Regions from separate parts of the Arthrobacter sp. PvP103 genome, predicted to be linked through region 2. Evidence: predicted binding sites of a transcription regulator. Region 2 holds the regulator's gene; the other holds the start of a gene.
What was found. Region 2 encodes LexA, which represses DNA repair genes until DNA is damaged. Its sites were predicted from a motif close to TCGAACANNTGTTCGA; they were not measured.

Region 1 (4,253 bases), 1.9 Mb from region 2:
CGCGAGCAGGCAGCGCAGCATCAGTCCTGACGCATATCCACAGAAGCCGATGCGCAGTATTACGCCCGGCGACCTGGCGGCAATCTGGCCCCGCACGGTGGTGGTGGACGTGCGGCGTCAGGATGAATATGCCGTAGCCCATATCCCGGGCAGCTTGAACATCCCCCTCGATGAACTGCCCTTCCGGCAGCAGGACCTGCCAAACAGCACGCTCTACGTCCTGTGTGGGTCAGGCAAGCGCAGCAGCAAGGCCACTGCGCTCCTCACTGCCCAGGGCCACGACGCGGTCAACATCGCGGGCGGCATGACGGAGTGGTACCGGGAAGGCCATCCGGTGAGCTATGCACCGCCGGCGCCAGACGAACTTCCGTCCGGACGCTGGAGATCTGCACTGGAGAAACTTGCGAATTGGCGCGGCCGAAGCACCGGCTGACGGCTTCAAAACCACAGCGCCACGCCATTTGCTGTATACCCCCCGGGGTATTATGATTTTAACTAGACCAACGGGGAGCCACCCCGGAACCCCGCAAGCTTTTACGAAGGAGAACCCATGCTTCTCGAACGCATCTACGATGAAGACCTCGCCCAGGCCAGCTACTTCATTGGCTGCCAGCGGAAGGGTGAGGCAGTTGTTGTCGACGCCCGCCGTGACATCGACACCTACCGCTCCCTCGCAGCAGCCAACGGCATGAAGATCGTGGCCGTTACCGAGACCCACATCCACGCCGACTACCTCTCAGGCACCCGTGAACTCGCGGCCGCCACCGGGGCAAAGATCTATGTCTCCGGAGAGGGCGGCCCCGACTGGCAGTACGGTTTCGACGGTGAGCGCCTGTTCGACGGCAGCAAGATCACCATCGGTAACATCACCGTTCAGGCGCTCCACACTCCGGGGCACACTCCGGAGCACCTGTCCTTCCTGATTACGGACGGCGCATTCAGCAGCGAGGCCGGGTACCTGCTCTCGGGCGACTTTGTCTTCTCCGGCGACCTGGGCCGCCCTGACCTCCTGGACGAAGCCGCCGGCGGCGTGGATACCCGCTTCCTGGGTGCCAAGCAGCTGTTCGCCAGCCTGCGTGACAAGTTCCTGCCCTTGCCCGACTTCGTCCAGGTCTATCCGGGACACGGCGCCGGCAGCGCCTGCGGCAAGGCCCTCGGCGCCATCCCGTCATCCACGGTGGGCTACGAGCGGCTGTACGCCTGGTGGGGCCCGTACCTGGCCGCCAACGACGAGCAGGGGTTCATCGACGAACTGCTCGACGGCCAGCCGGACGCGCACGCCTACTTCGGCCGCATGAAGCGCGAAAACCGCGAAGGCCCCGCCATCATGGGCGAACGTGCGCCGCTGCAGGAACTGGACGCGGCCGACGTCGCAAGGAGCCTGGCAGAAGACACCCTGACCTTCATCGACACCCGTCCCAACGGCGACGTCCACCAGGGCACCGTGGTCCGGTCCCTGAACGTTCCGGCCGGCAAATCCGTTGCCAGCTACGGCGCCTGGGTGGTGAACCCCGAGACGGATCAGAACCCGCTGGTGCTCCTGGCCAAGGACCAGGAGCAGGCCCAGGGCATGTGGGACCACCTGGTACGCGTGGGCATCGACAACGTGGCGGGCTACCTGACCGGCATCGACGGGCTGCCCACCTTCACACCGAAGCTGATCCAGCCCGAGGAACTCGAGGGCTTCGACGCCGCCATGGTTCTGGATGTCCGCAACAAGACCGAGCACAAGGCCGGGCACGTTCCGGGCTCGCACCAGCTCAGCGGCGGCCGCGTCATGTGGCACCTGGATGAACTGCCCGCCGCCGGCACCATCGTGTCCTACTGCCAGTCGGGTGTGCGGAACTCCGTAGCCGCCAGCGCGCTGCGCCGGGCCGGGTACGACGTCGTCGAACTCGACGGCAGCTACGCCGCGTGGGCAGCTATGGAACAGTCGCTGCAGACCGCTTCGACCCGCTAATCCAACGGCCCGGCCGAGGCCGCAGCGGATCCACCGCACAAGACCCCCGCCGGGCAGTTCCGGGCGGGGGTCTTTCCTTGGGCGCGAACGGAGAACTCGTTCACCGGGGACGGGAGATGGCCCTGGTTCGCTCACGCGCGCTGCGCGGTGACCCGCCGACGCGAAGACGCCAGGAAATTTCGCAGGGAATATCCAATGTCGGAGCCTGGGTCTACACTGAATTATCGAACATATATTCGAATAAAGGTGTGTTGTGGGCATAGTTATCGGTCCCCGCGTGATAGAGGCGGGCGCGTCCCTGCTGTCGGTACTGATCTCCCCGGTACCCGTCGCGGCGGGCTATCCGTCGCCGGCGCAGGACTACTTTGACGGCCGGATCGACCTCAATGAACACCTCATCAAGGACATCACCAGCACCTATATCGTGCGGGTGTCCGGAGACTCGATGGAAAGGGCCGGGATCAGCGACGGCGACGAGCTGATCGTCAACCGTGCCCTGGACCCCAAGGACGGATCAGTGGTCATAGCGGTCCTGGACGGTGAACTGACCATCAAGCGGCTCAGGGTTACGGCATCCGGAGTAGTGCTGCAGGCGGACAACCCCCGGTATCCGGATATCAGGGTCCCGGCATTGTCGGACCTGGTGATCTGGGGCGTGGCCACGCGGTGCCTGCACCATGTCTGAGTCGCGGGCGCCTGAGAGGCGGGCGCAGGACACGGCCCGGCAGATTGCCTTGGTGGACGTCAACTGCTTCTATGCCTCAGCCGAGCGGGCATTCGATCCCTCGCTGGAAGGCCGCCCCCTCGTGGTCCTCTCGAATAACGATGGCTGCGCGGTCACCCGGTCCCCCGAAGCCAAGGCGCTGGGCATCCCCGTCGGCGAGCCGTGGTTCAAGATCGCGCCCCGGGCCAAGGAATGGGGGCTGGTGGCCAAGTCCAGCAACTATGAGCTGTACGGGGATATCAGCGCCCGCGTGATGGAGCTTCTAGGGCGCTACTCGGCCTGGCTGGAGGTTTACAGCATCGATGAAGCCTTCCTGGGAGTCAAAGGGACCCCGGATGAGCTCCTGCGTCTGGGACAAACCATCAAGACGGCTGTCCGCCGCAACGTCGGGGTGCCGGTCTGCGTGGGAATTGCCAATACCAAGACTCTCGCGAAGCTGGCCAACAAGTGGGCGAAGAACAACCCCGGCCTCAACGGCGTGTGCCACTGGGACTCCATGCCGCCCCCGGCCCGCGAAGCGCTGATGGGCCGGGTATCCGTCATCGAACTCTGGGGCGTGGCTGCCCGGCTGACAAAACGCCTGAACAACATGGGCATCCATTCCATCCTGGACCTTGCCCGCGCCGATCCCGTCCGGATCCGTGACCGCTTCTCGGTGGTGCTGATGCGCACGGTCCTGGAACTGCAGGGCACCGCGTGCATCCCCATGGAAGCAGAGCGCATTGGACGTGACCAGCTCATCTTCAGCCGCTCGTTTTCCACGCCCATCACCACCGCCGCGGACCTGCGACAGGTCATGAGCGTCTACGGCCAGCAAGCCAGCGCCCGCCTGGCCAAGCACAGCCTGCAGGCCAAGGTCCTCACGGCCTTCGCCGGTACCTCCCACTACAACCCGCTGGACACGTCCTATCCGTCGGTCTGCGTCACCCTGCCCATGCCCACCGCGGACCCGGTGCTGTTGACCAGAGCGGCGCATGCCCTGCTCCCCCGGATCCAGGAAGGGACCAAATACGTCCGCGCGGGCATCATGGTCACCGACCTGCGCCCCTCGGGCCAGCAGTCACCCCTGCCGGTGTTTGCCAACCCGCACGAAGAACGCGGCATCGGCCCCCTGCTGGAGGACATCACCCGCCGCTACGGACGCGGATCCGTGGGCCTCGGCCATGCCGGAATGCGGGGCGGGCCGGACTGGTCCATGCAGCGCACCATGCTCTCGCCCAGGTACACCACGCACTGGGACGAGCTTCCCGTGGTCAAGGCAGCCTGAGCGCCCGCTGTTACACTCTGCACATGATCGGGCTTCCCTTCGCGGGAAATGGGCTTGTGCACGGCGTTATGACGGGGCTCGGAATCTTCGCAGCCCTGCTGTTTTACGCCTATGAAAAGCGCCGCCGCGGCCTGACTGATCCCCGGTTGTGGCCCATCGCAGGCTTCGCCGTCGCCTTCGGGGCCATCGGATCACGCGTGCTCACCTGGGATATTTCCCGGCAGGTCTCCCTGGCGGACTGGTGGGGCAACGGCGACCGCAGCATCCTCGCCGGCCTGGTCGGCGCATGGTTCGGGGTCCAT
Region 2 (4,253 bases):
GGCCAGCGCAAATGCCTTGCTCATGGTTCGGGAGACGATAAGCCGCTCACGGCCCGGAAGAAGGGTGAGGGCGCTGGGCGTGCCGTCGTGCGCGAATTCGTGGTAAGCCTCATCGACGATCACGACGGTCTGGCTGGCCTCGCCTGCCGCATACACGGCCTCCACCACATCCAGTCCCAGCCCGGTGCCGGTGGGGTTGTTGGGTGAACACAGGAAAACGATGTTCGGCTGCAGTTCCCGGACCTGCTGCGCAGCGGATTCGGCACTGAGGCCATAGTCGTCCGCACGCTGGCCGACGATGTATTCGGTGTCGGTCCCGCTCGCCAGGAGGGGATACATGGAGTACGTGGGCGGGAAACCAAGTGCGGTACGTCCCGGACCGCCGAATGCCTGCAGAATCTGCTGCAGCACTTCGTTGGATCCGTTGGCGGCCCAGATGTTCTCCGCACCCAGGCCGTGGCCAAGGTACTCGGCCAGTCGCTCCCGGAGTTCGGTGAACTCACGGTCCGGATAGCGGTTCAGCCCCGCAGCAGCCGCGGTCACGGCCTCGGAAATGGCCACGAGGACATCGGCCGGAACGCCATGGGTGTTTTCGTTGACATTGAGCAGGATGGGAACGTCCAGCTGCGGCGCACCATACGGGGTGAGGCCACGCAGGTTGGTCCGGAGGGGAAGTCGGTTCAGGCGCTCTAGCTGGTCAGTCACTTCAACAGTTTAAGTGAGGGTGGCCGGGGCATTGAAACTGTGACGCTTCCGGCCCGCCGCCGGGGCTTGTCTCCGGCCCGCCGCCGGTGCGGAGCGCGGGGCGTTGGCGGCTGGGCAGGTTCCGGGGCGTCAGCGTCGGGCCTTAGCTTGCGGGGACAAAGATCTGCTGGCCCGGCATGACCCTGCCGCCGTCGAGGTTGTTGAGCTGAACGATATCGGCAACAACGTCCCGGGTGTCTCGTTCCGGCGCCACGGAGCCGGCAATCTCCCACAAGGACTGGCCCGGCTGCACCGTCACCGACACTGTGGGGGTCACGGAAAGCTCGGACGCGGAATCCGCCGCCTTCGCCGGCGAGTTCAGGAAGCCGGCCAGCGAGATCAGCAGCACCGTCAACAGGATCAGCGGCACTCCCACCAGGACGATGCGCCCCCTGCGCGTCAGGCGGAGGGGCGGCTGCGTGGACCTTGCCCTCGCCGCCTTCACGGCTTTCGCCGCGGGACGCTCCTCCCAGTTGAAGCCCTGAATTCCCGGGGCCCCGGCTTCCTGCCCGGTGGAACCCGGAAACTCCGATACGTTATCGCCGCGGCCCCGGCCGGCCGAACCCTTGAAACGCGAACCATGAATAGCGCTTGTTGCTGACATGAACTGAGCCCTCCTGGACCTGACTGTGCTGCCCGGCATGTTCCTGAAGCTGCCATCCGCCCGCCCGGTCTTCGAACATAGGACCGAACCGGGTTTTGGACTAGAACACATATTCGAACGTTGCTTGTTCTTTTCTAGCACTTATTAACGAACATTGTCGAGACTCACTAGAACAAATGTTTGAAAAAGCTGTGGGGCTGGCCTACGTTTGAGCTACAGATCAACCACTTCTGCAGTTGATCAGCAGGGTCTGACATTTTCAGGCCGGAAGTTCCCGGCAGCTGCAGCCACGGAGGCCGGGTGGAACGGAAAGGCGTTGGCGAACATGGCAGCACAAGCCACCGGCGGCAGGGCTACGCAGCGGAGCCAGCAGTCACCAGCGAAGCCGAAGGGCCTCACGGTACGGCAGAAGAAGATCCTGGAAACCATTCAGCGGTCCGTCAACGACAACGGCTATCCGCCGTCGATGCGTGAAATCGGCGACACCGTGGGCCTGGCCAGCCTCTCCAGCGTCACCCACCAGCTCTCGCAGCTCGAGAAGCTGGGCTATCTCCGCCGCGACCCGAAGCGTCCACGGGCCATGGAAGTGCTCATGCCGCTGACCCTGGATGAAGGTACTGCCAAAATCTCAGGTGTAGAGAAGCCTGCGCGGCTGCGCACTATTGGCGGACTGGCCGTCTCCGAACTGGCCACCGCAACCGACACGGCCATGGTCCCCCTGGTCGGCCGGATCGCCGCAGGCGGCCCCATCCTGGCTGACCAGGTGGTGGAGGACGTGATGCCGCTGCCACGGCAACTGGTTGGCCACGGTGAGCTCTTTATGTTGAAGGTGACCGGCGACTCCATGATCGACGCCGCCATCTGCGACGGCGACTGGGTTGTGGTCCGCCGGCAGAGTGACGCGGTCAACGGCGACATTGTGGCAGCCCTGCTGGATGATGAAGCCACAGTCAAAACGTTCCGGCAACGGGACGGCCACACCTGGCTCCTGCCGCAGAACACGCAGTATGAGCCCATCCTCGGCGACCACGCCAACATCATGGGCAAGGTCGTCTCCGTGCTTCGCTCGCTGTAGCCGCTGGGCAGCCCGCTTTCGGGGACCCGTCTTCGGGCCCCCGAAACGGTCAGGTGCCGGCGGCAACGGCACGCGTTGTCAGCCTGTGGCCGCCGCCGTCGGGGCCTGGGCCAACCTCGACAGCGCAGCAACCGCAATCGCCGGATCGGTGGTGGGCCAGAAAGGCGGCAGGGCGGCCCGCAGGAAGCCCCCGTACCGCTCCGTGGACAACCGGGAATCAAGGACAGCCACAACGCCCTTGTCGCCCGTGGAGCGGATCAGCCGGCCGGCTCCCTGCGCGAGCCGGATCGCCGCGTGGGTGGCCGACACCGACATAAAGCCGTTGCCGCCCGCCTGGGCCACCGCCCGGGATCGCGCCGTCATGAGCGGATCGTCCGGCCGCGGGAAAGGAATCCGGTCAATGACCACCAGCCGGCACGAGCCGCCGGGAACGTCGACGCCCTGCCAGAGGGACATTGTGCCGAAAAGGCAGGTGTCCGGCTCGTCCGCAAACTGCCGCACCAGGGCCGTCATCGTTGATTCGCCCTGACACAGGATGCTGACATCCAGCCGCGGGCGCATCGCCTCAGCCGCCTCCTCCGCCGCCCGCCGCGAGGAGAATAGGCACAGTGCTCCGCCGCCGGACGCCCGGATCAGCTTCTCCAGCTCATCCAGGGCTTCGGGCGACGTCCCGCGGCCGGGCTTGGGCAGATGGCTGGCAACGTACAGTATCCCCTGCTTGGGGTAGTCGAACGGGGACCCGACGTCTACGCCGGTCCAGCTGGGAGCGCCCGGCCCCACCAGCCCAAGCCCTCCCGCAGCCGGCTCGAACGCCGCTCCGATCGCGAGGGTGGCTGAGGTGAGGACCACTGTGTGGCCGGCAAAGAGCCCGTCACGGAGCTTCCCCGCCACGCTCAACGGGGCGATGTTGATCAAGGCCGGTGCTGCGTCGTCCGGCTGCGAATAGCCTTGCTGCGGGTCAAAAGTGCTGTTCCGCGAGAACCAGACCACTTCCCGGTTTTCCCGGGCGGCGATCAGGCGTTCACAGAGCTCGAGGATGACCATAAGGCGTGAGCGCGCAAGCTGGCGACCGCCGTCGGCCGTATTCGCACTGTCACCTTTCGAGTCCGAAAGGGCCGCGCGGCAGGCTTCCCGCAACTGATCGACGCAGTCGAGCTGTTCGTCGTTGAGGCCGTTGGGCAGAAGGCCGCTGGGGACTCCGGCGATGGCCAGTTCAAGGTTCGCAGCAGCGTTATTGAGTGCATCCACCGTGATTCCGGTATTTTTCCGGGCGCCGGAGGCGGCGGCGTGGACCATGGCCACGGACAGCTGGCCGGAGACCGCTCCCGTTACCCGGTCCTGCAGCTCGTGCGCCTCGTCGACCACCACGACGTCGTACTCCGGCAGGACTGCCAGGCCTTCGAAGGCGCTGACGGCCAGCATGGCATGGTTGGTGACCACGACGTCAGCCTCGGCGGCGTCCTGGCGGGCCAGTTCGCTGAAGCACTCGGCAGCCATGGGACATTTCTGCGCGCCCAGGCATTCCATCGACGTGACGGACACCTGCCGCCAGGCACGGTCCGTCACCCCCCGGCATCAGTTCATCCCGGTCCCCCGTGGCCGTTTTCTCAGCCCACTCCCGGAGCCTGACCACTTCCTTGCCCAGCTGCGAGGCCGGACCGCCCAAGGACGCGGCGAAGTGCGGGACGCTGGTGTCCTCGCCCAGGGAGAAGAGCTGTCCCTCCGAAGGCTCTTCGGAGGGGAACCCGCCGTCGAGCTTGTGCCGGCAGACGTAGTTTGCCCGGCCCTTGACGAGCGCGACCTTAACGGGGCGCTCCAGCGCGGGGGTGA

Region 1: a site for LexA is predicted at 2,185-2,200, ahead of JOE41_RS09580 (LexA family transcriptional regulator). Genes of this name have one in related genera too.

Annotation. Positions count from the first base shown of each region.
Region 1 covers NZ_JAFIBQ010000001.1:2,085,110-2,089,362, forward strand. The annotation lists gene JOE41_RS09565 (co-chaperone YbbN) at 1-30, shown strand, start outside; gene JOE41_RS09570 (rhodanese-like domain-containing protein) at 50-433, shown strand; gene JOE41_RS09575 (rhodanese-like domain-containing protein) at 551-1,960, shown strand; gene JOE41_RS09580 (LexA family transcriptional regulator) at 2,214-2,645, shown strand; gene JOE41_RS09585 (Y-family DNA polymerase) at 2,638-3,951, shown strand; gene JOE41_RS09590 (prolipoprotein diacylglyceryl transferase) at 3,975-4,253, shown strand, end outside.
Region 2 covers NZ_JAFIBQ010000001.1:3,999,998-4,004,250, reverse strand. The annotation lists gene JOE41_RS18300 (histidinol-phosphate transaminase) at 1-705, opposite strand, end outside; gene JOE41_RS18295 (LysM peptidoglycan-binding domain-containing protein) at 848-1,348, opposite strand; gene lexA (transcriptional repressor LexA) at 1,674-2,423, shown strand; partial or broken gene JOE41_RS18285 (ATP-dependent DNA helicase) at 2,502-4,253, opposite strand, start outside.